Linked DNA regions of Allobranchiibius huperziae. The protein of the gene in region 1 interacts with the protein of each later gene in a pairwise test. Links are inferred from orthologs where the notes say so. Each region holds a gene or a part of one and is shown in the gene's direction. Other genes may lie near its edges.

Region 1 (16,744 bases):
GCCGACTTCCGTGGCACCTCCCGCCGGTTCGAGGTGCGGGGGAACGCGGCCGGCGTGCGCGTCGTCGACGACTACGCGCACAACCCCGACAAGCTCCAGGCCGCGATCCGCACGGGCCTGGCACTGCGTGACGGGGGGCGCCTGATCGTGCTGTTCCAACCGCACCTGTACTCCCGCACGCAGGCCTTCGCCGAACAGTTCGCCGCGGCACTGCGACTGGCGGACGAGGCGTTCGTCATGGACGTCTATGCCGCCCGCGAGGAGCCGGTGCCCGGAGTGACCGGGCGACTGCTCTCGGACCGGGTCCCCGGAGCGGTCTTCGTGGCCTCCGGAGCCGACGCGGTGGACGCCGTCGCCGACGCCGCACGCGACGGCGACCTCGTTCTCACGATCGGCGCGGGCGACGTCACCGCCCTGGCGTCTCCCATCCTGCAGCGGCTCGCCGAACGCTCGACCTCTAGTTGAGGTCAAGGCGACTGTCGATGTCGAGCGGGGTCGCGTACGATCGCGGTCGCGTGGGTGAGCGGTCGTCTGCACCGCTCTTTCTGCGCACCTCGTGCAGGTCTGGGCGGTTTTCGACAGGTCGCGGCGCGTGTCGTAGGGGCACTTGCAACCGCCCCCGGCATGATCGTGGCCGGTACGGTGCCCTCTGCACGCCCGGACATTCGCCGCGCACCGCATCTGGACGCAGCACAGCAGCACCGCAGCACTTCACCCGGCAATCCTCGAAAGGCTCCACCTCGTGCCAACTCCTCAGAACTACCTGGCTGTCATCAAGGTCGTCGGTATCGGTGGTGGCGGTGTCAACGCGATCAACCGGATGATCGAGGGCGGCCTCAAGGGCGTGGAGTTCATCGCCATCAACACCGACGCCCAGGCGCTGCTGATGTGCGACGCGGACGTCAAGCTGGAGGTCGGCCGCGAGCTGACCCGTGGCCTCGGCGCCGGCGCGGACCCCGAGGTCGGCAAGAAGGCCGCCGAGGATCACGCGGAGGACATCGAAGAGGTGCTGAAGGGCGCCGACATGGTCTTCGTGACCGCCGGAGAGGGTGGCGGCACCGGCACCGGTGGCGCACCCGTCGTGGCGAAGATCGCCAAGAGCCTCGGCGCGCTGACCATCGGCGTCGTCACGCGGCCGTTCACGTTCGAGGGACGCCGTCGTGCCGGCCAGGCCGATCTCGGCATCAACGCGCTGCGCGAGGAGGTCGACACCCTCATCGTCATCCCGAACGACCGGCTGCTGTCGATCAGCGATCGCAACGTCTCCATGCTGGAGGCCTTCCACACCGCCGACCAGGTTCTGCTGTCAGGTGTCCAGGGCATCACCGACCTGATCACCACCCCCGGTCTGATCAACCTCGACTTCGCCGACGTGAAGTCGGTCATGCAGGGCGCCGGTTCGGCCCTGATGGGCATCGGCTCGGCGCGCGGCGAGGACCGTGCGGTGCAGGCGGCCGAGTACGCGATCTCCTCCCCGCTGCTGGAGGCCAGCATCGACGGCGCCCAGGGCGTGCTGCTGTCCGTGCAGGGCGGCAGCGACCTCGGACTCTTCGAGATCAACGAGGCGGCCAAGCTGGTGCAGGAGGCCGCCCACCCGGAGGCCAACATCATCTTCGGTGCGGTCATCGACGACGCCCTCGGTGACGAGGTGCGGGTCACGGTCATCGCTGCCGGCTTCGACGGCGGGACCCCGCAGCGTCGGGCGGACGAGCGGGCGATCGGTCAGATCCAGGGCGGCCCGACGGCGCGGCAGCAGCAGCCCGTGGCCGCCGCCGTCGGAGGCGCCTCGCCGAGCGCGCCCCACCAGCAGGCCCCGGTGCAGCGCGACGGTGCGGCGCAGCCCGCCCGCCCGGCGCAGGGTCAGCAGGGTGGCCAGGGCCAGCAGGGTTACGGCCAGCCGGTGCAGCGTCCCGTCGGAGGGGAGCAGGGCGGCCAGGGCGGTCCGGGCCGCGAGCAGGGCGCCGACGGTCGGCAGGGCGAGGGCCAGCAGGGTCAGCAGAGCGTCCCGCAGCAGGCCGCTCCGGTGCGCCCGCCGCGTCAGGCTCCGGTCGACCCGCCCGAGGACCTGGACGTCCCCGACTTCCTCAAGTGATCGCCGGGCGCGGTCGGCGTCGGTCCACGGCGCGGGTCTGAGCCCGTGTTCTGGTGGCGCGAGACGGTCACCGGCCGTGACGGCCGGTCCGCCGACGTGGCGTTCACCGACCGCACCGGCGGGGTGAGCAGCGGGCGGCTCGGTTCGCTCAACCTGGGCGCTCTCGTTGGCGACGACCCGGACGCCGTACGCACCAATCGCGCCACCGTGGCGCGGGCGATGGGCCTGGCTCCGCACCGGCTCGCCTTCATGCACCAGGTGCACGGCAACCGCACGATCCGGACCACGGCCGCGGGCAGCGGCGAGCCGCAGCAGTGCGACGGTCAGGTCACCGACGTCCCGGGTCTCGGGCTCGCGGTGCTGGTCGCGGACTGCACGCCCGTGCTGCTGGTCGACGTGCACGCCGGGGTGGTCGGAGCCGTCCACGCCGGGCGTCCCGGAATGACCAACGGCGTCGTGGACGCCGCCCTCGACGAGATGGCCGGGCTCGGCGCCGATGCGCCGCAGGCCTTCGTCGGCCCCTCGGTGTGCGGCCGGTGCTACGAGGTGCCCGAGCAGATGCGCGAGGACGCGGCTCGCCGCAGCCCCGAGAGTCGTGCCGTCAGCTGGACCGGCACTCCTGCCATCGACGTCGCGTCCGGTGTGGTCGCGCAGCTGCGCTCCCGTCACGTCCCGGTGACGTGGGTGCCCGGCTGCACCCGGGAGTCCGATCGCCTCTTCTCCCATCGCCGCGACCACGGTGAAGGGCGCTTCGCCGGCGTCGTCGTGCTCCGGGAACGGGCCGACCGTGGCGCCTGACCCCCGCGCCGACGAGCTCGCCATCAACCTGGCCGCGGTGCAGGAGCGCATCGCGGCGGCGTGCGCGTCCGCCGGGCGCGACCGCGGCGAGGTGTCGCTCATCGTGGTGACGAAGTTCTTCCCCGCGCAGGACGTGCTCCGCCTGCACGCCCTCGGGGTCCGCGACATCGGCGAGAGCCGCGACCAGGAGGCGGCGGCCAAGGTGGCCGACCTCGCGCCGGACGTCCGGGCCGACCTGCGAGTGCACTTCATCGGTCAGCTGCAGTCCAACAAGGCCCCGCACGTGAGCGCGTACGCCGACGTGGTGCACTCGGTCGACCGCGCGAAGATCGTGGCCGCGCTCGACCGGGGGGCCGTCGCCCACGAGCGGGCGCCGCAGGTGCTGGTGCAGGTCGACCTGTCCGGTGACGACGCCGGACGCGGGGGAGCGTCGCCGGACCAGGTGGCCGGGCTCGCGGACCGGATCGCCGCGTCGCATGCGCTGCGCCTGCGCGGGGTGATGGCGGTGGCGCCTCTGGACGGCGATGCGGGGGCGGCGTTCGCCCGGCTGCGCGAGGTGGCCGCCGACGTACGCGCGCATCATCCCGACGCGACGTGGATCTCCGCCGGGATGTCCGGCGATCTCGAGTCGGCCGTCGCCGCGGGTGCGACACACCTGCGTGTCGGCAGCGCAATCCTCGGTTCGCGACCTCCCCGGCGGTAGCGTTTTTCACACCACCAGGCCACCTGCCCGGCCGAATCCGGCCTGACGATACGAGGAGTACCACGAATGGCTGGAAAGCTGCGCGCGATGACGGAGTACCTCGGTCTCTCCGAGGCCGACCGTCGTTACGACGACGAGTACGACGACACCTACACCACGGACGAGTCGCACGAGTACGCCGACAGCGGCTACGACGAGACCGCCCACATCGAGCAGGAACGTGAGGCGGCACCCGTGACGCAGTTGCACAAGAACGCACCGGCCGGTGCGCCGGCGGCCGGTGGCCCGATCAGCCGGATCACCACCATCCACCCGCGCACCTACAACGAGGCCAAGGAGATCGGGGAGAACTTCCGCGGTCGCGTGCCGGTCATCATGAACCTGTCGGACATGGACGACAACGACGCCAAGCGCCTGGTGGACTTCGCCGCCGGCCTCGTCTTCGGTCTGCACGGCACCATCGAGCGGGTCACCGCCAAGGTCTTCCTGCTGTCGCCCTCCGGTGTCGAGGTCGCCACGACCGGTGCCGACGCCGCGCGCACGCCCCGGGGGCTTTTCAACCAGAGCTGAGGCAGCACCTCACGACCACCGGCCGGTCGGCGCGCACCCCGCGCCACCGGCCGTCGTCGTGCCGGGCGGCGCGTATCGGCGTAGCGAAGCGTCCGGGATGCCGATTCTTCTCGGCATCGAGCGGGCAGCTCGCCGGCCGTCGTCGTGCCCGGCGCCGGGATGAGTGACAATGGGGTCATGGCCACGTTGCTGGGCGTCATCTCGATCGTGCTCTACATCTTCCTGGTGCTGTTGTTGGCACGGCTGGTGTTGGAGTGGATCCAGGTCTTCGCGCGTCAGTGGCAGCCGCGCGGACCCGTGCTGGTACTTGCCGAGACGACGTACACCGCCACCGACCCGGCCCTGAAGGCGGTCCGGAAGGTGCTCAAACCGGTGCGGATCGGTTCGATCCAGCTCGACCTGGCTTTCCTCGTCCTACTGCTGGCTGTCTCTTTGCTGCTCAATCTCATAGGCTCTCTGGCCTGAGCACGACAACACATCCGATTTCTGTCGGCGGTCTGCCGTGCGCGCAGGAGCGCGCGCGAGCGCCGCGGCATCTAGGTGCACCGAGGTGAACACATGGCGTTGACGCCTGAGGACGTAGTCAAGAAAGAGTTCACCAAACCCAAGGGGTTTGGCCGAAGCGGCTACGACGAGATCCAGGTGGACGACTTTCTCGATGAGATCGTCGTGGAGCTGCGTCGGCTGAACGCCGAGAACGAGGACCTCACCGGCAAGCTGGAGGACCTGCGCCGCTCCAAGGGAGTGGCGGGCAAGGAGGGCGGTTCCACGGCCGCCGACACCGCGTCCGGCGTCCCGGCGCTCACCCCCGTGAAGGGCGATGCCGACAAGGCCGACGCCGACGCCACCGCGGCCATCCCCGTGCCGGCGAAGGCCGGCGCGACCGGGACCCCCGATGCCGCAGCACTGGCCAAGGCCCGTGAAGAGCTCGCGAGCGCCGAGCGTGACCTGGCGACCGCCAAGGGTGAGCGCGAGAAGGTGCAGCGCGAGGTCGCCGAGGCCAAGGAGCGGCTGGCCGCACTGCAGAAGCAGATCGAGCAGGCCGAGGCCGACTCCACGCAACGGACCGCCGCGGCCGCCAAGCGAGCCGAGGAGGCCGAGGCGCAGTCCGAGGCACGGGTGCGCGACGCCGGTACGGCTCAGGGCGGCTCCTCCGTGGCCGGCGTCCAGGCGCCCGGTACGGCGGCCACCGCGGGCAACGACAGCGCAGCCGGCGTCATCGCGCTCGCGCAGCGCCTGCACGATGAGCACGTGCGCGAGGGTGAGACCACCCGCGACCGCCTCATCAAGGAGGCCCAGGAGCGGCACGACTCGATGGTCGGCGAGGGCACCACGACGCGCGAGAAGCTCGTGCAGCAGGGCCAGTCCAAGCACGACGAGCTCGTGGGCACCGGCCAGAAGCGGCACGATGAGTTGATGCGACAGGCCAACGAACGCTCGACCGGACTGGTGAAGGAGGCCGAGGAGCGCAAGCAGCGCATCATCGGCCAGCTCACCACCGAGCGTGAGTCGATCAGCACGGCGATCGAGCAGCTGAAGTCGTTCGAGCACGAATACCGTTCGAAGCTCAAGGGATTCATCCAGGGTCAGCTCAAGGATCTCGACGGCGAGGGTGTGCAGGAGAAGGAGTCCGCCCCAGGCGGGCAGCACTGACACCCGCAGCACATGACGACGGCCCCGCACCCGGTGCGGGGCCGTCGCATGTGCCTGCAGGGCCAGGTGCGGGCATGATTGCGATCCGTCATTCGATCGTCCGTCGCGCCGCGGTCAGCAAGTCCCGCGTGATCCCCTATCCTGCGGCAGACACAAACGTGCCAGGCCGTTCCCGGCCTCGAGCGGCCGGAGGGGCGCAATGGGAAGCACACATCCCGCAGATTCGGCGCGGGTGATCGCAGCGGCGGCCGCCCGGGCGTCCAGAGTCACGTCGGTGTTGCGCAAAGCGGCGCGGGTGGTGACCGGTGCGGGGGAGACCTCCGAGCCGTCATCCGCGCGCCCGGCGACCGCGAAGCGGCCGGTGACCAGGAAGTCGGTCGCGACGAAGTCGGGCGCGGCGAAGACCGCGAAGAAGGCGCCTGTGAAGAAGGCGAGCGACAAGGCATCGGCGAAGAAGGCATCGGAGAAGGCGATCGTTGCCCGGCCCCCCGCCAAGAAGACGCCCGCGAAGAAGGCGGCCCTCACCGGGTCCGCCGCCAAGACAGCGGGCACGGCACGCAGGACAGCCCGGCCGGCCGCCGGCAAGGTCGCGTCGCGGGACGCCGCGACGCCCGCCGCTCGCGCGACGGCCGGCGCTGCGAAGACCACGAAGAAGACCGCCAAGAAGTCATCCCCGAAGACGAGCACTACGAAGAAGGCTGCCGTGAAGAGCACACCCACCTCCTCGACGATGAAGGATGCGGCGGAACACACCTCCGTGCAGGCCTCCACGCCCGCGCCCAAGTCCGCGGTGACCTCGCCACGCAAGCAGTTGAAGGTGCGCGAGGACGAATCGCCCTGGACCGCCGAGGAACTCGCCGGTGTGAAGGCCGAGCTGGAGACCGACGTGGCCCGGCTCGGCTCCGAGCTGGCCGGTATCGAGCACGAGATCGCCGACCTGATCGGCGACAGCGGTGACGGTGCCGGCGACGACCAGGCCGACGCCGGCAGCAAGTCCTTCGAGCGCGAGCACGAGTTCTCTCTTGCGCAGAACTCGCGGGAGATGCTCGAACAGTCCCAGCACGCGCTCGACCGGATCGCCGACGGGACCTACGGGATCTGCGAGAGCTGCGGCAAGCCGATCGGCAAACTTCGTCTGCAGGCCTTCCCTCGTGCGACCCTGTGCATGCAATGCAAACAGAAGCAGGAACGCCGCTGACCACGTCCGCCGGCCCGAGGCGCACCCCGACCCGCACCCGACTCCTCACGGTGCTGGGGTCGGTCGCCGTCCTCGGGTACCTCCTGGACCAGGGGACCAAGGCGTGGGCGAACGCCGCCCTCGACCCTGCGCGACCGCGTGATCTGGTCGGGCCGGTCCTCAAACTGCACCTGACCCACAACGCCGGCGCCGCGTTCTCGATGGCGACCAACGCCACCTGGGTGTTGACGCTGATCGCGATGGCGGTCATCGCGGCGACCATCTTCGCCGCACGCCGGATCGGCAGTCGGGCCTGGGCGGTCGCGCTCGGACTGCTGCTCGCCGGTGCGTTCGGCAACCTGACCGACCGGTTCGTGCGCCCGCCGCGCGGCGGGCAGGGTCACGTCGTCGACTTCCTCGAGCTGCCGCACTGGCCGATCTTCAACGTGGCCGACATGTGCGTGGTGTGCGCTGCGGCCCTCATCGCTCTGCTCGCGATCCGCGGGATCGGGATCGACGGTCGGCGGGCCGGCGCGTCGGGCGACACGACCGACGCCGGCGAGCGCACGGACACCGCCGCTTCGTCTGAGCGCCGGAGCGACGACGATGACTGAACTGAAGGCGCAGCCGGTCCCCGAGGGGCTGGAGGGCGAACGTGTCGACGCGGCCATCGCCCGTCTGCTCGGTCTGTCCCGCAGCCGCGCGGCGGCCCTCGCGGCGGACGGGTCGGTCACCTTGGATCACAAGGTCGTCGGCAAGTCCGAGCGGGTCAGCGCCGGCCAGTGGCTCGAGGTGACCCTGCCGGCCTTGCGGAAAGGACCGGCCGTCGTACCCCGCGACGTGCCCGGAATGACGATCGTGCACGACGACAGCGAACTGATCGTGGTCGACAAACCGGCCGGTGTCGCGGCGCACCCGAGCGTGGGCTGGGACGGTCCCGACGTGGTGAGCGGTCTCGCTGCCGCGGGATACCGGATCTCGACCTACGGCGCCGCGGAGCGGCAGGGGATCGTGCAGCGCCTCGACGTCGGCACCAGCGGGCTGATGGTCGTCGCGAAGAGCGAGCGCGCTTACAGCGTGCTGAAGCAGGCGTTCCGCGACCGCACCGTCGACAAGACCTACCACGCGCTGGTGCAGGGTCTGCCCGACCCGCTCGAGGGCACCATCGACGCCCCGATCGGGCGGCACCCCGGGCACGACTACAAGTTCGCGGTGCTCGGGGCGGGGCGACCCAGCGTGACGCACTACGAACTGCTCGAGGCGTTCCGGTCGATGTCACTGCTCACGATCCACCTGGAGACCGGCCGCACCCACCAGATCCGGGTGCACTTCGCGGCGCTGCACCACCCGTGCGTGGGCGACCCGATGTACGGCGCCGACCCGACCATCGCCAAACGGCTGGGCCTGGCCCGTCAGTGGCTGCACGCGCGGGCGCTGGGGTTCATCCATCCGGGGTCGGGGGAGTACGTGACGTTCGAGAGCCCGTACCCGGCCGATCTGCAGCACGCGCTCGACCTGGTCCGCGCGGGAGACTGACCCCGCCCGTCCGGTCAGCCCACGCAGACCGTGAACCACGCACTCAGGACGGCTCAGCATGAGCGGCGACGACCTGTTCGCCTCGTCATCCGACGCGAGCATCTGCGGCTGCGGCCGGCACCGGTATCGGCTGTCCCGTCGCTGGGGATCGAAGGGCGGCCCGACAGCCACCTTCATCATGCTCAACCCGTCGACCGCCGACGCTGACGTCGATGACCCCACCATCCGCCGATGCATCGGCTTCGCCAGGCGCGAAGGCTGCACCGGGCTCGTCGTCGTCAACCTGTACGCCTGGCGCGCGACGAAGCCCGCGGACCTGTGGACCGCGGACGACCCCGTCGGCCCCGAGAACGACGAGGCGATCAGCGGCGCGCTGAGGCTCGCTCGCCTCCACGGTGGACCGGTCATCGCCGCATGGGGAGCCCACGCGCGCTCCGACCGGGTCGGGGCCGTCCGCGAGCTGACCAGGGGTGTCGTCGCCCTGACCTGTCTCGGCGTCACCGAAGGCGGGCACCCCCGCCACCCTCTGTATGTCCGCGGCGACCAACCCCTCGTGGAACTGCCGCACCCGTCACCCTGACCGGTTCGGCGTGGGTCGGATCGCCGACCGACGTCCTCGACCAACGACGGATTCGCCTCGTCGAGGACGCGGTGTCGGGCAGCGGTTGCGGGCACCGACCGCCACCCGCGCGAGTCCTCCGCCGAGTACCACGCGGCCCGTGCGCCCCACCGTGCGCGTCGGGGACCGGGGTGTCGGTAGACCGACCTAGACTCATCGCGATGTCTTCTTCGCCTGCCTCGAACTTCGTGCACCTGCACGTGCACACCGAGTACTCCACGCTGGACGGGGCGGCCAAGATCAAGCCGATGTTCGCCGAGGCGGAGCGGCTCGGGATGCCCGCCATCGCGATGTCGGACCACGGCAACATGTTCGGCGCCTACGAGTTCCAGCTGGCCGCGCAGAGCAGCCCCGTCCGGCCGATCATCGGCATCGAGGCCTACGTCGCACCCTCCACCCGGCACTCGCGCACCCAGGAGTTCTGGGCCGGCTCGCGCGACCGCGACGCCAACGTCGACGGCGAGGGCGGCAAGGACGTCTCCGGAGGCGGTCGCTACACCCACATGACCATGTGGGCGCAGGACGCGCGCGGGTTGCGCAACCTGTTCAAGCTGAGCTCGCTGGCCAGTTTCGAGGGCTACTACATGAAGCCCCGGATGGACCGGGAGCTGCTCGCCGAGCACGGCAGGGGCATCATCGCCACCACCGGCTGCCCCTCCGGTGAGGTGCAGACCCGGCTGCGGCTGGGTCAGTACGACGAGGCGATCGCGGCGGCATCGGCGTACCAGGACATCTTCGGTGCGACCAACTACTTCCTCGAGCTGATGGACCACGGGCTGTCGATCGAGCGGCAGGTGCGCGACGGCCTGCTGAAGATCGCCAGAGAGCTGCACATCCCGCTGCTCGCGACCAACGACAGCCACTACGTCACCGAGGACCAGGCCGACGCGCACGACAACCTGCTGTGCGTCGGAGTCGGCAAGAACAAGGACGATCCGCACCGCTTCAAGTTCAACGGGTCCGGCTACTACCTGAAGACCGCCGAGCAGATGCGCGAGCTCTTCGCCGAGCTGCCGGAGGCGTGCGACAACACCCTCGCCATCGCCGAGCGCATCGAGGACTACAGCGAGGTCTTCGCGCCCGTCGACCGGATGCCGCAGTTCCCCGACGTCCCCGAGGGCCAGACCCAGGCGGCGTACCTGCGCGAGCAGATCACCGTGGGTCTGAAGGAGCGGTACGGCGACGACCCCGGCCCAGAGGTGCTCGAGCGCATCGAGACCGAGATGGCCGTCATCGAACCGATGGGCTTCTCCTCCTACTTCCTCGTGGTCGCCGACATCTGCCGCTACGCGCGCGACAACGGCGTGCCGGTGGGCCCGGGACGAGGCTCGGCGACCGGGTCGATGGTGGCCTACCTGACTCGGATCACCGAGCTGGATCCGCTGGAGCACCAGCTGCTCTTCGAGCGCTTCCTCAACCCCGAGCGGATCAACCCGCCGGACGTCGACCTCGACTTCGATGACCGCCAGCGCGACAAGATGGTCCGCTACGTCACGACCAAGTACGGCGCCGAGTACACCGCGCAGGTCAACACCTTCAGCACCATCAAGGCCAAGGCCGCGGTCAAGGACGCCAACCGGATCCTGGGCTTCCCGTTCGCGCTCGGCGAGCAGATCAGCAAGGCCATGCCGCCGGACGTGATGGGCAAGGGCGTGCCGCTCACCGGCCTGTTCGATCCCAAGCACCCGCGGTACGCCGAGGCGACCGAGTTCCGGGCGCTCTACGAAGCGCAGCCCGAGGTCCGCAAGGTCGTCGACACCGGGCGTGGGCTGGAGGGGATGATCCGCGGCACCGGCGTGCACGCCGCCGCGGTGATCCTGTCGTCCGAGCCGCTGCTCGACCTCATCCCGATGCACCGCCGGGACAAGGACGGCACCATCATCGCCGGCTTCTCCTTCCCGCACTGCGAGGAGATGGGCCTGGTCAAGATGGACTTCCTGGGCCTGCGCAACCTCGGCATCATCGACCAGGCCCTCGGCAACATCGACACCAACCGCGGCGTGCACCTCACCACGGCCACCATCCCGCTGGAGGACGAGGCGACCTACCAGCTGCTGGCGCGCGGAGAGACCCTCGGTGTCTTCCAGCTCGACGGCGGGCCGATGCGCAGCCTGCTGCGCCTGATGGCACCGACCCGGTTCGAGGACATCGCGGCCGTGCTGGCGCTCTACCGACCCGGCCCGATGGCCGCCAACGCGCACATCAACTACGCCGAGCGCAAGAACGGCCGGCAGGCCATCACCCCGATCCACCCGGAGCTCAAGGACGCGCTCGAGCCGATCCTCGGCACGACGTACCACCTGCTCGTCTACCAGGAGCAGCTCATGGCCATCGCCCGCGAGCTCGCGGGCTACACCCTGGGCGGCGCCGACCTGCTGCGCCGGGCGATGGGTAAGAAGAAGATCGAGATCCTGGAGAAGGAGTTCGGCAACTTCGAGGCCGGCATGGTCGCCAGCGGCTACAGCGCCGAGGCGACCAAGGCGCTCTGGGACGTGATGCTGCCCTTCTCCGGGTACGCGTTCAACAAGAGCCACACCGCCGGGTACGGCCTCGTCTCGTACTGGACCGCCTACCTCAAGGCCAACTACCCGGCCGAGTACGCCGCCGCGCTGCTGACCAGCGTCGAGGGCGACAAGACCAAGATGGCCACCTACCTGGCCGACACCCGCAAGCTCGGCATCAAGGTGCTGCCACCGGACGTGAACGAGTCGGTCGCCGACTTCACCGCCGTCGGCACCGACATCCGCTTCGGGCTGGCCGCGATCCGCAACGTCGGCGGCAACGTCGTGGAGGCGATCGTCAAGGCGCGCGAGGAGAAGGGCCGCTTCGCCTCGTTCGAGGACTTCCTGCGCAAGGTGCCCGCCGTCGTCTGCAACAAGCGGACCATCGAATCGCTGGTCAAGGCAGGAGCGTTCGACGATCTGCAGCATCCGCGGCAGGGGCTGGTGCACATCCACGAGGCCTATGTCGACGCGGTCGCGGAGGAGAAGCGCTTCGAGGAGCGTGGGCAGGACTCCCTCTTCGGCGGGTTCGGCGACGAGGCCGCGATCGAGCTGGCGGCGCTGCCTGCGATCCCCGAGATCGAGTGGGACAAACCCACCCTGCTGGCGTTCGAGCGGGACATGCTGGGGCTCTACGTCTCCGATCACCCGCTCTTCGGGATCGAGCACATCCTGTCCCAGCACGCGGACATGTCGATCGCCCGTCTGCACGGCGAGGACGCACCCAAGGACGGCGCGCAGCTGACCATCGCCGGGCTGATCACGGGGATGCAGTTGAAGCGCAACAAGCGCGGTGAGCTGTGGGCGATCGCGACCGTGGAGGACCTCGAGGGCGCCATCGAGGTGATGTTCTTCGCGAAGACCTACATGACCGTGTCCACCATGCTCAACCCCGATGTGGTCTGCGTGATCAAGGGTCGCTTCCAGATGCGCGACGACGGCCCGCAGCTGATGGCCTCCGAGCTGACGCTGCCGGAGCTCAAGGGCGACGTACGCGGCCCGGTCGTGCTCACCATGCCCCTGGCGCGGGCCAACACCGGGCTCGCGCACAAACTGCGCACCGTGCTGGTCGAGCACCCCGGCGCCACCGAGGTGCATCTGAAACTGCATCAACCCGGTCGATCCGTCACCGTCAAGCTGGAGGACTCCTTGCGCGTCACCGCATCACCCGCTCTGTTCGGCGACCTCAAGGCGCTGCTCGGCCCGTCCTGCCTGGTAGGTGCATGAGATGGCACCCCACGAGGTCTCTGCACCCGTCGCCCGACGTACGCCGACGGTGCGCGAGCACCACGGCGACCGGTTTGAGGATCAGTGGGAGTGGTTGCGCGACAAGAACTCCCGCGAGGTCATTGCCCACCTGGAGGCGGAGAACGCCTACACGCAGGCGCGCACGGCGCACCTGCAGCCGCTCGTCGAGACCATCTTCGAGGAGATCCGCGGCCACGTCGTCGAGACCGACGTCGACGTGCCCGTGCGCAAGGGCGACTGGTGGTACTACTCGCGCACGGCGGAGGGTGCGCAGTACGCCGTGCACTGCCGCGCGCCCTACCTTCAGGGTGCAGCGCGCCCGGTGCCGGCCCCCGGCGCGCCCGTCGACGGGGAGGTCGTCCTGCTGGACGAGAACCACGAAGCCGGCGCACACGAGTTCTTCGAGCTGGGCGGCCTGGAGATCAGCCCCGACGGTCGCTTCCTGGCACTGCTGGTCGACGTCAGCGGTGACGAGCGCTACGACCTGCAGGTGCGTGACCTCGTCACCGGCGCGGTGCTCGACCAGAGCGTGCAGGATGCGCACTACGGGCTCGCGTGGTCCTTCGACGCGCGCACCGTCTTCTACATCCGCCACGACGACGCCTGGCGACCCCACCAGATCTGGCGTCACACCGTCGGCAGCGACCCGGCGGGGGACGTGCTGGTGCGCGAGGAGGCCGACCCGGAGTTCGGGATCGGCTTCGAGGTGTCGCGTGACGACCGCTGGCTGATCGTGGAGTCCGAGTCGCGCACCAGCAGTGAGGTGCTGCTGGGCGACCTGACCCGGCCCGACGCCGACCTGGTGATGGTCGAGCCTCGTGCAGCCGAGGTGGAGTACTCCGTCGAGGTCGACGGGGACCGGATCTTCATCGCGCACAACCTTCGTCGACCCGACTTCGACCTGGCCCAGGCTCCGTTGGCGACGCCCGGTCGGGCGCACTGGACCCCGGTCCTGCAGCTGGTGGACGACGAGCGGCTCGAGGGGGTCGACGCGTTCGCCGGCTTCGTAGCGGTGTCCCTGCGCTCCGGCGGCCTGCCGACCGTCCGGGTGCTGCCCAAGCACGGCGACGGGCTCGGCGACGCGGTGCACGTGCCGACCGACAGCCCGCTGGCCGTCGTACGCCTCGGTGCCAACGCCGAGTACGACGAGTCGACGCTGCGCCTGGCGATGGGCTCCTACCTGCTGCCCCCGAGCGTGCTGCAGTTCGACCCGGCGAGCGGTGACCTGCAGGTGCTCAAACAGCAGGAGGTGCCCGGATACACGCCGCAGGACTATCTGGAGGAGCGCCTCTGGGCCCGCGGCGACGACGGCACCCAGGTGCCGATCTCGCTGGTCCGCCGACGCGACGTCGTCGCCGACGGGAGCAATCCGGGCCTCGTCTCCGGCTACGGGTCCTACGAGATCCCCTCCGACCCGCGGTTCTCCGCGAGCCGCCTGTCGCTGCTCGACCGGGGCGTCGTCTTCGCCGTGGCGCACGTGCGCGGCGGCGGTGAGCTAGGTCGCCGGTGGTGGGACGAGGGCAAGATGCTCGCCAAGCGCAACACCTTCACCGACTTCGTGGCATGCTCCCGCGCGCTGATCGACGCCGGTTGGGTCTCACCGGATCGTCTTGCAGCGGAGGGCGGCTCGGCTGGCGGCCTGCTCATGGGCGCAGTCGTCAACCTGGCGCCGGAGCTCTACCGTGCCGTGCACGCGGCGGTGCCCTTCGTCGACGCGCTCACCACGATCCTGGACCCGTCGTTGCCGCTCACCGTGGGGGAGTGGCAGGAGTGGGGCGACCCGCTGCACGACGCGTCGGTCTACGCCTACATGAAGACCTACAGCCCCTACGAGAACGTCGCCGCCACCGCCTATCCGGCGATCCTCGCGACCACCAGCCTCAACGACACCCGCGTCTTCTTCGTCGAGCCGGCCAAGTGGGTGCAGCAGCTGCGCGCCACCGTCACCTCCGATCCGGTGGATCGGCCGGTCCTGCTCAAGTGCGAGATGGTCGCGGGCCACGGCGGGGTGAGCGGGCGGTACGACGCGTGGCGCGACACCGCGTTCGAGCTGGCCTTCCTGCTCGACCAGCTCGGCGCCACCGCTCTGCGATGAACCGTCGCCGCCTGTAGCGACGGTCGGAGTGGGAGGGGCGCTCAGAGCGCGTCGTGCACGACTCGGCCGCCGACCAGAGTGGCCGCGACGCCCATCGTTCGCAACGCATGCCCCGCCACTGCTGAATCACCAGCGGCAGCAAGGGGATCGGCGTCGACGAGCACGAGATCGGCCGGTGACCCCACCGCGACAGTTCGCTGACCGTCGGTGCTCGCGGCGAGGGCTTCCGCGGGCGTGATGGCCTGCGCCGCTCCCCACGGCCCGCGGGTGTCGGCGCTGCGGTGCACCGCGGCTGCCATCGCCAGCCAGGGGTCCAGTGGCGCGACGGGGGCATCCGAGCCCATCCTCAGCTGCACTCCGGCGTCGACCATCGACCGCAGCATGAACGAGCGGTCGGCGCACCCGGGCCACAGCTGGTCGGACAGGTCGCGGTCGTCGTAGAGCTGCGCCGGCTGCACCGACGCGCGGACCCCCAGGGCAGCCATCCGCGTGATGTCGGTCGGATCGAGGAGCTGGGCGTGCTCGATGGAGCCGCGGATCCCGCTGTCCCGGAACGCATCCAGGACCATCGTGGCTGCGGCGTCACCGATGGCGTGCACGGCGGCGTCGAGGCCGTGCGCCCGCGCCGTGCGCAACGCTTGGAGAAGCTCCTCGGGCGAGACGTTGCAGGTCCCCCTGGTGGCGTGCCCGGCGTACGGCGCGCAGCACAGCGCGGTCATGGTGCCGAGCGACCCGTCGGCGATGATCTTCAGCGGTCCCATCGTGGCCATCCCGGCGCCGCCCGGCACGGCGTCACCGGTCCGCAGCCCGGCGGCGATCGTGGTGTCGAGACCGTAGAGGTAGGTCGATGCACGGACCCGCAGGGTGTCCAGCCCGAGGGGCACCATCCGGCCCCAGGTCGCGACGGAGCTCTCGAACTCCATGTCGGTGATGCCGACGACGCCCTTGCTCGCGGCGTTGCGCAGGACGGCACGGTAGGCCTGGACAGGGTCCGGTTCGGCGCCGGGTAGGGCGGCGAGCAGCGGGAAGACGTCGAACCAGGCGTTCTCGCTGATCGGGGTGTCGCGCAGCGGGAGGTCGAGCAGCCGCAGCGCCGTGGAGTTCAACCAGCCGTTGTGCGCGTCACCGGAGATCAGCACGACCGGGCGGTCCGGGACAGCCTCGTCCAGCTCGCGCACGGTGGGAGCAGCCGGCCAGCCGGCGGAGCGGTAACCGAAGCCCACGATCGAGGAGTGCCGGTCGCCGCTCGCCCGGTCGTGGGCTCGCACGATGCGGACCACGTCGTCGGGGCAGGCGCTGGCGCTCACGTCGAGCCGCGACAGGGTGTGCGCCCACTGCGTCATGTGCACGTGGTGGTCCCATAGGCCCGGTGTCAGCCATCGGCCGCCGGCATCAACCTGGCGGAAACCCCTGTCGGGCAATGCTTTTCCGACCTCGACCACTCGACCGTCTTCGAGGTGCAGATCGACCGCTCCCGACGGGGCGGGGCGGCCGACCGGGACGATGCGTGCAGCGCGGATGGTGAGGGGTTCGGACTGCACCGCACCAGGGTAGGGGTCAGCCTCGGGACCGCTTCGCCCCCGCCCCGGTGACGGGCTTCGTCGTGCTCGGCTCGCTCGGATCGCCACCCACCACGCCGTCGATCGCGGCGTCCACGACGTACTCGGCCAACTGCTGCACGGCGGCCCGGTCCTGCGCGTGCAGAGGTCCGCGGGTCGCCAGGTCGGACAGACCGTGCACGGCCGACCAGCA
Region 2 (13,820 bases), 1.0 Mb from region 1 along the record:
GATGCAGCACGGTCGGATCTACCCGCCGGCCGTTCCGACGCTCGTCGCGGCGGCCGCCGTACCGGTGATCGCCTATCAGTGGGGACCGGTCGCGCTCGCCTCGTCGGTCGTGCTCGCCGTGCTGGTGGTCGTGGTCTGGAGGTCCTTCGGCGACGAGGAGTCGGCCGTCCAGGACGCCGCGGGCGGGACCTTCGTGGTGCTCTACGTGCCCGCCCTGGTCGGTTTCGCGATGCTGCTGCTCGACGAGCACGACGGGCCGCTGCGCATCGTCACCTTCGTGCTGGTCACCATCGCCAGCGACGTCGGTGGCTACGCGGTCGGCGTCGTCTTCGGCAAGCACCCGATGGCCCCCAGCGTCTCGCCGAAGAAGTCGTGGGAGGGCTTCGGCGGGTCGGTCGCCTGCTGCATCCTGGCCGGAGCTCTGTCGGTCGCCCTGCTGCTCGACGGGCGCTGGTGGATCGGCGCGCTGCTCGGGGCGCTGGCTGTCGTGACCGCGACGGTCGGCGACCTGTGCGAGTCGATGATCAAGCGCGACCTCGGCATCAAGGACATGAGCAACCTGATTCCGGGCCACGGCGGCCTGATGGACCGACTGGACTCGCTGCTGATCACGGTGCCGGTCGTGTGGGCGATCCTCACCCCGTTCGTCTCCTGACCCGCGAGGGCTGGGAGTTTTCGCGGCTCGGCCCGCACCTGGGACGATGGTCGTATGCCGACCGTCGATCTGCCCGCCCCGACCCCGCGTCCCACGCCGGGGCAGCTGACCTTCACCGCGCCCCGGCGCTCCAAGCCGCCGACGCACCTGGCCGATCTGGACCCGGCCGGTCGCAAGGCGGCCGTCGAGGAGCTGGGGCACAAGGGTTTCCGGGCAGCCCAGTTGTCGACCCACTACTTCGAGCACTTCGTGGACGACCCGGCGCAGATGACCGACCTGCCGAAGGCGGAGCGGGCGAGCCTGGTGCAGGAGCTGATGCCGCCGTTGCTGACGCCGGTGCGCACGCTGGAGGCCGATGACGGCCAGACGATCAAGAGCGTCTGGCGCCTCTTCGACGGTGCTCTGGTCGAGTCGGTGCTGATGCGCTACCCGGGTCGGGTGACCATGTGCATCTCCAGCCAGGCCGGGTGCGGGATGAACTGCCCGTTCTGCGCCACCGGCCAGGAGGGGCTGACCCGCAACCTGTCGACCGCCGAGATCGTCGAGCAGGTCGTCGCGGGCGCCCGGATAATGCGGTCGGGCCAACTGCCCGGGGGCGTCGACGAGGACCGGGAGTCGCCGTTGCGGGTGTCGAACGTGGTGTTCATGGGCATGGGCGAGGCGCTGGCGAACTACCGGCGCGCCATCGACGCGATCCGTCGGCTGGTCGAGCCGCCGCCCTCGGGCCTCGGGATGAGTGCCCGCGGCATCACCATGTCGACCGTCGGGCTGGTGCCCGCCATCGACAAGCTCGCCGCCGAGGGCATCCCGGTCACGCTGGCCCTGTCGCTGCACGCCCCCGACGACGAGCTGCGCAACGAGCTGGTGCCGATCAACAACCGGTGGTCGGTCGACGAGGCCCTCGACGCGGCGTACCGCTACTACGAGAAGACCGGACGTCGGGTGTCGATCGAGTACGCGCTGATCCGCGACATCAACGACCACGCCTGGCGCGCGGACCTGCTGGGGGAGAAGCTCGCCGCCCGCGGCAGCGGCTGGGTGCACGTCAACCCGATCCCCCTCAACCCGACGCCGGGCTCGAAGTGGACCGCGTCGCGGCACGGAGTCGAGCAGCAGTTCGTCGAGCGGCTGCGCGCCCGCGGCATCCCGACCACCGTGCGCGACACCCGCGGCTCGGACATCGACGGCGCCTGCGGGCAGCTGGCGGCCTCTACCGCCTGACCCAGAGCTTCAGCGTCGGCCGCTTCGTCGCAGGATCAGCTCGGCCGCATCCTGCGTGGAGTCCACCAGGTGCACGGCAGCGGACATCGGGCGGTCGGCGGCGAGGGTCTTCAGCAGCTCCCAGACCGGCACGTCGCGGGTCCACTGCCGCTCGCCGACGAGCACCAGCGGTGGCAGGGGATCGGTGGCGTCGGAGGGCGTGGCGTAGTACATCCGGGTGGCCGCCTGGAAGATCTCCTGGACGGTGCCGGCCGCGCCGGGCAGGACGACGATGCCGGCGTCGCAGCGCGCGAGGAGGGTGTCCTCTCGCAGCGCGTTGCTGAAGAACTTGGCGATGCCCGCGCAGAAGACGTGCGGCGGTTCGTGGCCGTAGTACCAGGTGGGGACAGCGATCACCCGGGCCCGGTGCACCGCGTCGGTGTGGCGCTCGCGCACCGCCAGGGCGGTCGACGCCCACCGCCCGATGTCCGGCCGGTACGACGGCACGCTCGCCAGCTCCTGCAGGGCCGACCGCAGGGCGGCCTCATCGGTCACGCAGCCGCCGAGGCTCGCCGCCTCCATGGCACCGGGGCCGCCTCCGGTCAGCACCAGGCACCCCGACTGGGCGAGGGTGCGCCCGAGACCGGCGGCGTCCGCGTACGCCGGGCTGGTGCGCAGTTCGTCGTGCCCGCCCATCACGCCCACCACGTGCCGTCGCTCGAGCCGTTCGTCCAGGGCATCGTCGATCGAGTTGTCGTGGACCGCCCGGATCACCATGGCGTAGGCGTCGTGCGCGGTGGCTGCATCGAGCAGCCAGTCGTACGCACGCCGGTCCGGCGTCCCGGCGTACCCGTGGGCGGTCAGCCCTGCGTAGAGCTCGCGTGGCTCGTACAACCGCGAGCGGTAGGGGTTGACCGGCAGCGACGGGTCGGGCGGGAAGACCAGTGCGCCCGCCGCGCGCAGATGCACCACCAGCGCATCGGGGACCACGCCGCCCAGCACGACCAGACCCGTCAGGTCGGACATGGCCAGCAGATCGGACATGGCCTCGCGCAGGTCCACGTCCTGCAACCGCAGCCCCTTCAATGAGTCTCCGCGGGCGATCCTGCTCCGCAGCGCCCGACTGCTGGTGATCTCCCCGGTGGCCACGCCCTCATCCTGCCCGCTGGTGTCACGGTTCGGTCTCGAACCCGCGGGCGAGACAACCTCTTCGGGGGTTCGTGCGTCTGACCATGTGCCGGCGGACATCGCCGGCGTACTCGGGGAAGCGGCCCTTCGGTCGCAGAGCAAGGGAGTAGGACAGCAGATGAAGCGTGCGATGTGTGTGGTTCCGGTGGCTGTGGCGATCGCTGCGGCGGGGGCGGTCTCGGTGGCTCAGGCGACCCCGGCGGCACATCCGGTGAAGCACACGACAAGCGTGACCAGTGTGACGAAGGCCGTCGTTCACCGCACGTCGCCCGCCGTCGTGACCCATCGGGGGATCACGACGAGCGCTGCGATCACGTCGGCCATCGACCACAGCGCCCTGCTCGGGGACGTGCCGGCGTCCGACGTCTCGGTGCGCTCGATCCGGGTCGCCTCGGCCAACACGTCGTGGGCCTCGGCCGTGGTGCACCCGATCGACCAGCGCACCGACGACGCGTTCGTCGCGCTGCACCGGGTCGACGGTCGGTGGACCGTCGTCACGCTCGGCACGGCTGGGGTCGGCTGCGCCGTGCCCGCCTCGCTGCGGTCCAACCTGCACCTGGTCTGCGAGGCCGGTTACTGACCGGGCCGCGTCATACCGGGGGTGGTCGGCCGCCTCCGCGTGGAGAATGACGGGCATGAGCAGCGGCGCGTACGAAGCGGCATACGAAGCGAGCATGCAGGACCCGGAGGCGTTCTGGGCGGAGGCCGCTCGAGGCATCGACTGGATCAACTTCCCGAAGACCGTTCTGGACGAGTCGAATCCGCCGTTGTACCGATGGTTCCCCGACGGCCGGATGAACACCTGCTTCAACGCGCTCGACCGGCACGTGATCGCGGGGCGGGCCGACCAGCCCGCGGTCGTCTGGGACAGCCCGGTGACGCAGGACAGCCGGACCTACACGTACGCGCAGCTGCTCGACCTGGTCGGGCGGGCCGCCGGGATGCTCACCGCACTGGGGGTGCAGAAGGGCGACCGCGTCGTCATCTACCTGCCGATGATCCCGGAAGCGGTCGTCAGCATGCTGGCCTGCGCGCGCATCGGTGCGGTGCACGCGGTCGTCTTCGGCGGGTTCGCACCCGCGGAGCTGGCCGCGCGCATCGACGACGCACGCCCCAAGGTGCTCATCACCGCGTCCTGCGGAGTCGAGCGCACCCGGGTGGTGGAGTACAAGCCGATGGTCGATGCGGCGATCGATCGCTCGCAGCACCCGCCGGAGAGCGTCGTCGTGCTGCAGCGGCCGCAGGCCGAGGCCGCGATGGGTGAGCGGGACATCGACTGGCGTACGGCGATGCGTCCCGATGGTGTCGGCGCCGCGGGCTGCGTGCCGATGCTGGGATCGGACCCGCTCTACATCCTGCACACCTCCGGCACCACCGGTCGGCCGAAGGGGATCGTGCGCGACAACGGCGGGCACGCGGTCGCGCTGCACTGGTCGATGACGCACATCTTCGGGATGCAGCCGGGCGACGTGTGGTTCACCGCGTCCGACGTCGGCTGGGTGGTCGGGCACTCCTACATCGTCTACGCGCCGCTGCTCGCCGGCTGCACGACGGTGCTCCTGGAGGGCAAGCCGGTCGGCACACCCGACGCGTCGACGTTCTGGCGGATGATCGAAGAGCACAAGATCGCAGGCCTTTTCACCGCTCCCACCGGCATCCGGGCCATCAAGAAGGAGGACCCGGAGGGCACGTTGATCGCCGGTCGCGACCTGTCGAGCCTGCGCACCCTCTTCCTCGCGGGCGAGCGCACCGACCCCGACACCTGGCAATGGGCGACGGACCGCCTGCAGGTGCCGGTCATCGACAACTGGTGGCAGACCGAGACGGGCTGGCCGATCTGCGCCAACCCGATCGGCACGCAGCTCTTCCCGATCAAGCCCGGCTCGGCGACGATGCCGAGCCCGGGGTACGACGTGCAGGTGCTCGACGCGGAGGGCGAGCGGTGCGCACCGGGCCAGGAGGGCGCGCTGTGCATCAAGCTGCCGATGCCGCCCGGCACGCTGGAGACGCTGTGGGGTGACGACGACCGCTACGTCGAGTCCTACCTGTCGGCGTACGACGGCTACTACCTGTCCGGCGACGGCGGATACATCGACGACGACGGGTACGTCTGGGTGATGGGCCGCACCGACGACGTGCTCAACGTCGCAGGGCACCGCCTGTCGACCGGCGGCCTCGAGGCCGTCGTGGCCGGCCACCCGGCTGTCGCCGAGTGCGCCGTCATCGGAGTCGCTGACGAGCTCAAGGGTCAGGTGCCGCGAGCACTGGTGGTGCTGAAGGGCGCTGAGGAGCCCACCGAGGAGGAGCAGGAGCGCATCCGCGCCGAGCTCACCCAACTGGTCCGTGAGCAGGTCGGCGCCATCGCCGGTCTGCAGCGGGTCGACATCGTGGCGGCGCTGCCGAAGACCCGGTCGGGCAAGATCCTGCGGCGCACGATGCGTCAGCTCGCCGACGGCGACGAACCGCAGGTGCCCGGCACCATCGAGGACGCAGCGGTGCTCGACGCGCTGGCCCCGGTGTTGCGCCGCCGGTGAGGGACGCCGCGGCGACCGTGTGAGCGGTTTGCGTTCGTGGTCAGGGCTGCAGCACTGGCCGCAGACGCAGAACCCCCAACCTCGTCAGACGCGCTCGGCCTGCACGGTGAAACCGCGGTCGCGCAGTCGTGCGGCATAGACGTCGCCGAGCGCCGTGGCGGGGGTCAGCACGCCGCCGGTGAGACCGTCCGGCAGCGGGCACTGCTCGCGCTGGGTCGCCAGCGCGAGCGCGGCCTCCCCGAGCATCACGCACGTCGCGGCGTAGCCCGGATCTCCCTGTGCCGCAACGACACTGCGGTACGCGCTGCCATCCGTGGTCGTCGTGCGGGCATCGACCTTGAAGAAGCCCTTGGCGCGTGCTTCGGCGCTCGGGCCCTCACCGGCCTTGGGCAGCGCCCGGTTGACCAGCGGCCGCAGCGGCGACAGGCTCAGCGCACCGACGGCGACCGCGAGTCCGCCGGCCAGCGCGTACGCCGTGGCGCGTCCCGCGATGCCCGCTCCAGTCTTCTGCAACTCGCGGTAACGGAACGCGCTGCCGTAATCGTGACCGCGAAGCGCGTTGCTGCGCCGCACGATCCGGGTATTGAAGGTCGACATGACGAACGGTCCCGTCCACGCCTTCACCTCGGGCGCGTACCGCACGGAGACGCTGTCGCGCCATTCGCCCTTCGGCTCCGCCGAGCGGTCGGGGGACAGCGCGAACTTGTCGACGGCGACCGCGCGCTTGGCCTTGTCGGAGCGCACCTCGTCGATCTGGCCCTTCATCGAGTCCAGGGTCCCGCCGCTGGCACCGCCCTTCATCGTGACGAAGAGGGTGGTGTCGGTGAGCTCGCCGGCGGCGTCCTGCGCGATGCGCTCGGCCAGGGTCAGCACGGCCAGGTCGGAGGGCACCGAGTCGAACCCGCAGGAGTGCACGATGCGGGCTCCGGAGGCGGCCGCGGCGTCGTGGTAGCGATCGATCGACTCGCGCACGAAGAGCACCTCGCCGGTCAGGTCGACGTAGTCCGTGCCGGCCTCGGCGCATGCCTTCACCAGGGGCAGGCCGTACTTCGCGTAGGGGCCGACGGTGGTGATGACCACGCGGGTGCGCTCGGCGAGCGCCGCCAGAGCGGCGTCGTCATTCGAATCCGCGGTGATCAGAGGCCAATCCGAAGCCGAGGGGCCCAGCGACCTACGGACGTCCTCCAGCTTGGCGGTGTTGCGCCCGGCGAGGCCGATGCGCACGCCCTCGGGTGCGTAGGCCGCGAGGTGCTCGGCGGTGAGCTTGCCGACGAAGCCGGTGGCGCCGAAGAGGACGATGTCGAGCTCGCGTTGGTCACGGGGAGTTGCCATGGACCGAAGGCTATCGATCCCGCGCTCCGGCACCGACCGGTGACCGTCAGCGGGCGGGCATGCTGAGTCGGGCTGCTGCCAGGCGCCTGCTCGGCGGGCCCTCGAAGAGCTCGACCCGCGGCGGCGCTCCCGGCTTCATCGGCGCCGACCAGGTGCCGACGGCACGCGCGCCGTCCAGGACGACGGGCCGGAACATCCCGTTCCCGCCCGGCACGATGTGGTCGGCGAACCGCGCGGGAAGGGTCGCGGACCGGTCGGCGTACCCGAGCAGGATCTCGTCGAACGCCGCGGTCAGCAGTGGAGTGAGGGTCGCGCGGGACATCCCGGCCTCGACGACCTCTGGTGCCGCGTAGAGGCTCACCCCGTCCAGGGTGAGCTCGTCCAGGCCGTCGACGATCTGCTCCCAGGCGGGCGCGACCTCGCGTACCAGCAGCTTGGTCCACCACAGGAAGTCGGCACGGGCGGCCGGACCGTGGGACAGCAGGTACCGCCGTGCCCAGGCCGTGACCGGGTCGGGAGGCGGCTGCGCCTTCGGCAGCCAGTCGTCGCAGAGAACGAACTGCTGGACCCCGTCGCGGATCGGTCCGAGGCAGACGACCGTGTCGATCGACAGGTCGACCAGCAGGTGGGCGCCCCGCTGGCCGCTGACGTCGAGGCCCGCGGCGGTCCAGGCGTCCAGCAGCTCACGGCGGGTCAGCGCCGCACCGCCGTGCAGGAGCTCGCGGGTCAGGTCACGCACCCCGTCGAGCTGCGCGGCGTCGACCCCGAGGCCCGCGAGACGCGTGGCGTACTGCGCGCGGATGCGGTCGGACGTCAGCGCCAGCATCCACCTCAGATCGGTGGCGAGCACGGTGTGCAGCGTCCCGCGGACGGGCCAGGAGCGCACGATGCGGCCGGCGTCGTACGCCGCGTCGACGGCCTGCACCGAACGCTCAGTCGTGCGCGCCGCGAGGGCGATGCGGCAGGCGCGCCAATCTTGAGACTGGGTGCAGGTCAGATGCCGCACGACGTCCTCGGGCGTCGGCAGCGATCGCCCGGCGAGGCACTGCGCGGCCAGCCGCATCCGCGCGACCTGCTGGTGGGTGACCGCGCGGGACATGCGCCGAACGTTAGGGGCAGTCACCGACAGACGAACAGGGTCGCCGCGCGCCCGATAGAGCGCGCGACGACCCTGATCGGTCGTGCGTGAGGCCTAGAGCATGTCCCAGGCACGGGTCAGCACGTCGCGCAGCATGCCCTCGATCGCGTCGAACTCGGTGGGCCCGATGATGAGCGGCGGGGACAGCTGCACCACGGGGTCGCCACGGTCGTCGGCGCGGCAGTAGAGGCCGGCGTCGAAGAGCGCCTTGGAGAGGAATCCGCGCAGCATCCGCTCGGACTCGTCCTCGTTGAACGTCTCCCTGGTGGCCTTGTCCTTCACCAGCTCGATGCCGTAGAAGAACCCTTCACCGCGGACGTCGCCGACGATGGGCAGGTCCTTCAGCTTCTCCAGTGTCGCGCGGAACGCCGGGGCGTTCTGGTGCACGTGGTCGGTCAGGCCCTCGCGCTCGAAGATGTCGAGGTTGGCCATCGCCACCGCGGCCGAGACCGGGTGACCGCCGAAGGTGTAGCCGTGCGGGAACGCCGTCGTGCCGTGCTTGTAGGGCTCGAACAGCTTGTCGCTGGCGATCATCGCACCGATGGGGGAGTACCCGGAGGTCATGCCCTTGGCGCAGGTGATGATGTCGGGCTGGTAGTCGAAGTCGCGGCAGGCGAAGATCTCGCCGATCCGGCCGAACGCGCAGATCGTCTCGTCCGAGACCAGCAGCACGTCGTACTCGTCGCAGATCTCCCGGACCCGCTCGAAGTACCCGGGCGGCGGCGGGAAGCAGCCGCCGGCGTTCTGCACCGGCTCGAGGAAGACGGCGGCCACGGTGTCGGGGCCCTCGAACTCGATGGCCTCACCGATCCGGTCGGCGGCCCAGCGGCCGAACTTCTTCGGGTCGTCGCGCAGGTCGTCGTGAGCGCGGTAGATGTTCGTGTTCGGCACCCGGAACGCGCCGGGCACCAGCGGCTCGAACATCTCCTTCAGCTCCGGGATGCCGGTGATCGACAGGGCGCCCTGCGGGGTGCCGTGGTAGGCGATCGCGCGGCTGATGACCTTGTGCTTGCCGGGCTTGCCCTGCAGCTTGAAGTAGTGCTTGGCGAGCTTCCACGCCGACTCCACGGCCTCGCCGCCGCCGGTGGTGAAGAAGACCCGGTTCAGGTCGCCGGGCGCGTACGCCGCGAGCCGCTCGGCCAGGTCGATCGCCGAGGGGTGCGCGTAGGACCAGATCGGGAAGAACGCGAGCTCCTTGGCCTGCTTGGCCGCGGCCTGCGCGAGCTCCTCGCGGCCGTGGCCCACCTGCACGGTGAAGAGGCCGGCGAGGCCGTCGAGGTACTTGCGGCCCTCGGCGTCCCAGATGTACGCGCCGTCGCCCTTGACGATCACGGGCACGTTGGCGCCCTGGCCGCCGGAGGACGTCGGCTCGTAGACCGACTGGCGGGTGAAGTGTCCCCAGAGATGGTCGCGGGCCGCCTCGTAGCGCGGCGTGCCGGCAGGCGTGGTGCCCGCACCGGTCATGGATGCGGTCCGGGCGGTGGTCTCTTGCGGAGTCGTGGTCATCTCGTGCCCCAGTCGTAGCGTTGTTTGTGCAATTTCAGGTAGACGAGCGTCTCGGTGTCGGTGACGCCCGGCATCGTGCGGACCGTGTCGGTAAGAAGCTCCAGCAGGTGCTCGTCGTCCTCGCAGACGACCTCGATGAGCAGGTCGAAGCGGCCGGCAGTCATCACGACGTACGCGATCTCGGGCAGCTCGCCGAGGCGCTGGGCGACGTCGCCCAGATCGCCGGTGACGCGCAACCCGATCATCGCCTGCCGACGGAAACCCACCTGGGCGGGATCGGTGACGGCGACGATCTGCAGCACCTCGGAGTCCAGCAGCCGCTGCACCCGTCCGCGGACGGCGGCCTCGGACAGGCCGATCTCGCGGGCGATCGAGGAGTAGGCCGCCCGACCGTCCTGCTGCAGGCGCGCGATGATGGCCTTCGACGTGTCGTCGAGCATCACCGGCGAGGTACGAATAGCATCGTTCACACCGGTAGGTTTTCACGAAATTCGGAGGTAGGCAAGGCGTATGAGACCGATTTCGTTGTCGGATAGCCTACTCAGCGGTACTTTGCGAAGGTCGGCGCGACGTCGGCCGGGACACGGCTCGACCCGACCTGCAGGAGGTGGCACGTCATGGCTCTGAGTGCATTCGATCTCTACTCCATCGGGATCGGCCCCTCGTCCTCCCACACGGTCGGCCCGATGCGCGCGGCCGGCACATTCGTCGCGGGGCTGCGCCGCACCGAGATCCTCGACCGGGTCACCCGGGTGCGCGCGCAGCTGTTCGGGTCCCTCGGCGCGACCGGTCACGGGCACGGCTCGGACAAGGCGGTCGTCCTCGGCCTGATGGGCGCGGTGCCCGAGACGGTCGACACGGACACTGCCGACGAGCAGGTCGGCGCCGTCCGCGAGGCCGGTGAGCTGCTGCTCGGCGGTGAACGACCCATCCGCTTCGACCCCGCGGACGACGTGGTGATGCACCGGCGCAAGTCGCTGCCGGCGCACCCCAACGGCATGACCTTCGAGGCCTACGACGGCGATCACCTGCTGCTCGAGCGCACCTACTACTCGGTCGGCGGCGGGTTCGTGGTCGACGGCGCGGCGACCGGCGCGGACCGCGTCGTCCTGGACGACACGCAGGTGCGGTTCCCCTTCACCACCGGTGGGCAGCTGCTGGCGATCTGCGAGCGGGAGGGGATGAGCGTCAGCGAGGTGATGCTGCACAACGAGCTCAGCTGGCGTACCGAGCCGGAGATCCGCGCCGGACTGCTGCATCTGTGGCAGGTCATGCGCGAGTGCGTGCAGGCCGGACTGCGGCACGGCGGCTGCCTGCCCGGCGGCCTCAAGGTGCCGCGCAGGGCGCCTGACCTCTATGCCGCGCTCACGGTCGGTGAGCTGCGCGACGACCCGCTGCGAGTCATGGACTGGGTCAACCTGTGGGCGCTCGCGGTCAACGAGGAGAACGCCTCCGGTGGCCGGGTCGTCACCGCGCCCACCAACGGTGCGGCCGGGATCATCCCCGCGGTGCTGCACTACTACGCGACCTACGTCGAGGGCGCGGACGACGACGGCATCGTCCGGTTCCTGTTGACGGCAGCCGCGATCGGCATCCTCTTCAAGGAGGGCGCCTCGATCTCCGGCGCCGAGGTGGGCTGCCAGGGCGAGGTCGGCTCGGCCTGTGCAATGGCCTCCGGTGCCCTCTGCGAGGTCATGGGCGGCACGCCGTCCCAGGTGGAGAACGCCGCCGAGATCGGCATCGAGCACAACCTCGGGCTCACCTGCGACCCCGTCGGCGGGCTGGTGCAGATCCCCTGCATCGAGCGCAATGCGATCGCCAGCGTGAAGGCCATCAACGCGGCACGCCTGTCCCGCAACGGCACCGGGATTCACACGGTGAGCCTGGACAAGGCCATCAAGACCATGCGCGAGACCGGTCGTGACATGTCCGTGAAATACAAGGAGACCGCCCGAGGCGGGCTCGCGGTGAACGTCATCGAGTGCTAGTACGAACACGACGCCCATGATTCGCAGCCACAAGGAGAGCAGCACCATGACCGATTCCCCCCGCCAGTTGCGCAACTTCATCGGCGGCGAGTACGTCGACGGTCGAGGCGAGGAGCGCCTCGACCTGGTCAGCCCCGTGACCGCGAAGGTCGTCGCGCAGGCGCCGATCTCCGGCCAGGCCGACGTCGACGCGGCGTACGCGGCGGCCGAGAAGGGCTTCGCCGAGTGGGGCCAGGTCACCCCGAGCGAGCGCCAGCAGGCGCTGCTGAAGTTCGCCGACGCCATCGAGGAGCGTGCCGACGACTTCGTGAAGCTGGAGGCGCAGAACACCGGAAAGCCGTTCGCGCTCACGGCATCCGAGGAAGTGCCGCCCATGGTGGACCAGCTGCGCTTCTTCGCCGGCGCCGCGCGGGTGCTGGAGGGTGTGTCGGCAGGGGAGTACCTCGCCGGGCACACCTCGTGGATCCGCCGCGAGCCGATCGGTGTGGTCGGCCAGGTCACCCCGTGGAACTACCCGATGATGATGGCGATGTGGAAGATCGCGCCGGCGCTCGCCGCGGGCAACGCGATCGTCCTCAAGCCCAGCGACACCACCCCCGAGACCACGCTGCTGCTTGCCGAGCTGGCGGCGCCGTTCCTGCCCGCGGGCACGTTCAATGTCATCACCGGTGACCGCGAGACCGGTGCGAAGGTCGTGGAGCACCCGACCCCGCAGCTCGTGGCCATCACCGGTTCGGTGCGGGCGGGCATGCAGGTCGCCGAGGCCGCATCGCGCGACCTGAAGCGGGTGCATCTGGAGCTGGGCGGCAAGGCTCCGGTGATCGTCTTCGACGACGCCGACATCGAGGCCGCCGTCGAGGGCATCGCCACCGCCGGCTACTTCAACGCCGGCCAGGACTGCACCGCAGCCACCCGGGTGCTGGTCTCGCCCAAGATCCACGACGACTTCGTGGCGGCGCTCGCGGCGTACGCGAAGAACGAGGCCAAGGTGGGCCTGCCGGACGACGAGGACGCACTCTTCGGCCCGGTCAACAACGCCAACCAGCTCGCGCATGTGACCGGGATGCTGGACCGGCTGCCCGACCACGCGAACATCGCGGCCGGCGGGCACCGGATGAGCGGTCTCGGCGACGGCTACTTCCTGGAGCCGACCGTCGTCTCCGGGCTCACCCAGGACGACGAGATGAGCCAGCACGAGATCTTCGGGCCGGTCATCTCGGTGCAGCGCATCGAGGACGAGCAGGCCGCGATCCGGGCGGCGAACGGTGTGGAGTACGGCCTCGCGTCGTCGGTGTGGACGCGTGACCTCGGTCGCGCGCTTCGGGTCAGCAAGGCACTCGACTTCGGCTGTGTCTGGATCAACACGCACATCCCGCTCGTCGCCGAGATGCCGCACGGTGGTTTCAAGCACAGCGGCTACGGCAAGGACCTCAGCCGCTACGGGTTCGAGGACTACACGCGCATCAAGCACGTGATGGCCAACATCAACAGCTGAGCGATTCATCACGGCGTTCGACGAGGAGACGACATGACCGGAGCGGTCGAGCAGGTCACAACGCAGTTGTTCATCGGTGGGAAGTGGCGTGACGCCGAGGGCGGCAAGACCCTCACGGTCGACAACCCGGCCAGCGGGAAGGCACTCGCGACCGTCGCGGACGCGTCCCCGGCCGACGGTGTCGCGGCGCTCGCGGCCGCCGCTGCGGCACAGGCGGATTGGGCGCGTACGCCGCCGCGCGACCGCGGAGAGATCCTGCGGTCGGCGTTCGAGCTCATCACCCAGCGTGCCGATCACTTCGCCGAGCTGATGACGCTGGAGATGGGCAAGCCCCTGGCCGAGTCCAAGGGCGAGGTGACCTACGGCGCGGAGTTCTTCCGCTGGTTCTCCGAGGAGGCGGTGCGCATCTCCGGTCGCTGGTCGACGGCACCGAACGGCGCGACCCGGCTGGTGACGATGAAGGCTCCGGTCGGTCCCACGTTGATGATCACGCCGTGGAACTTCCCGCTGGCGATGGGCACCCGCAAGATCGGGCCGGCCATCGCGGCCGGCTGCACGATGGTGGTCAAGCCCGCCGCCGAGACGCCGCTGACGATGCTGGCGCTGGCGCAGCTGCTGGAGGAGGTCGGGCTGCCTGCCGGCGTGCTGAACGTCGTCACCACCAGCGACTCCGGCGGCGTCATGGAGCCGCTCATCCGCGACCCGCGCACCCGCAAGCTGACCTTCACCGGCTCCACCGCGGTGGGCCGCAAGCTGGTCGAGCAGTCCGCCGACCAGCTGCTGC

The links.
Region 2: the proteins of ftsZ (region 1) and rlmN interact in binary tests that used the Escherichia coli proteins (3 or more experiments, as listed by UniProt). The link is inferred for Allobranchiibius huperziae from one-to-one orthologs.

What each region holds. Positions count from the first base shown.
Region 1 is NZ_JACCFW010000001.1:2,196,932-2,213,675, reverse strand. Bases 1-2,917 are described here. They hold ftsZ (cell division protein FtsZ), read left to right. Parts: upstream 1-742; coding sequence 743-2,092; downstream 2,093-2,917. Other genes in these bases: HNR15_RS10415 (YggS family pyridoxal phosphate-dependent enzyme), read left to right, coding at 2,880-2,917; HNR15_RS10420 (purine nucleoside phosphorylase YfiH/LACC1 family protein), read left to right, coding at 2,138-2,890; murC (UDP-N-acetylmuramate--L-alanine ligase), read left to right, coding at 1-465. In the rest of the region: more of HNR15_RS10415, read left to right, coding at 2,918-3,593; HNR15_RS10410 (cell division protein SepF), read left to right, coding at 3,660-4,163; HNR15_RS10405 (YggT family protein), read left to right, coding at 4,341-4,628; HNR15_RS18625 (DivIVA domain-containing protein), read left to right, coding at 4,722-5,816; HNR15_RS18255 (hypothetical protein), read right to left, coding at 5,931-6,503; HNR15_RS18250 (TraR/DksA family transcriptional regulator), read left to right, coding at 6,520-7,014; lspA (signal peptidase II), read left to right, coding at 6,987-7,607; HNR15_RS10385 (RluA family pseudouridine synthase), read left to right, coding at 7,600-8,529; HNR15_RS10380 (DUF1643 domain-containing protein), read left to right, coding at 8,588-9,109; dnaE (DNA polymerase III subunit alpha), read left to right, coding at 9,310-12,876; HNR15_RS10370 (S9 family peptidase), read left to right, coding at 12,878-14,992; HNR15_RS10365 (amidohydrolase family protein), read right to left, coding at 15,034-16,533; HNR15_RS10360 (TetR/AcrR family transcriptional regulator), read right to left, coding at 16,550-16,744. UniProt on the Escherichia coli protein: Essential cell division protein that forms a contractile ring structure (Z ring) at the future cell division site. The regulation of the ring assembly controls the timing and the location of cell division.
Region 2 is NZ_JACCFW010000001.1:1,168,939-1,182,758, forward strand. Bases 1-2,792 are described here. They hold rlmN (23S rRNA (adenine(2503)-C(2))-methyltransferase RlmN), read left to right. Parts: upstream 1-709; coding sequence 710-1,876; downstream 1,877-2,792. Other genes in these bases: HNR15_RS05575 (phosphatidate cytidylyltransferase), read left to right, coding at 1-655; HNR15_RS05585 (LOG family protein), read right to left, coding at 1,886-2,792. Outside these bases: more of HNR15_RS05585, read right to left, coding at 2,793-3,004; HNR15_RS05590 (hypothetical protein), read left to right, coding at 3,273-3,623; HNR15_RS05595 (acetate--CoA ligase), read left to right, coding at 3,679-5,577; HNR15_RS05600 (saccharopine dehydrogenase family protein), read right to left, coding at 5,662-6,909; HNR15_RS05605 (winged helix DNA-binding domain-containing protein), read right to left, coding at 6,956-8,008; HNR15_RS05610 (aspartate aminotransferase family protein), read right to left, coding at 8,102-9,553; HNR15_RS05615 (Lrp/AsnC family transcriptional regulator), read right to left, coding at 9,550-9,993; HNR15_RS05620 (L-serine ammonia-lyase), read left to right, coding at 10,171-11,541; HNR15_RS05625 (gamma-aminobutyraldehyde dehydrogenase), read left to right, coding at 11,588-13,036; HNR15_RS05630 (NAD-dependent succinate-semialdehyde dehydrogenase), read left to right, coding at 13,070-13,820.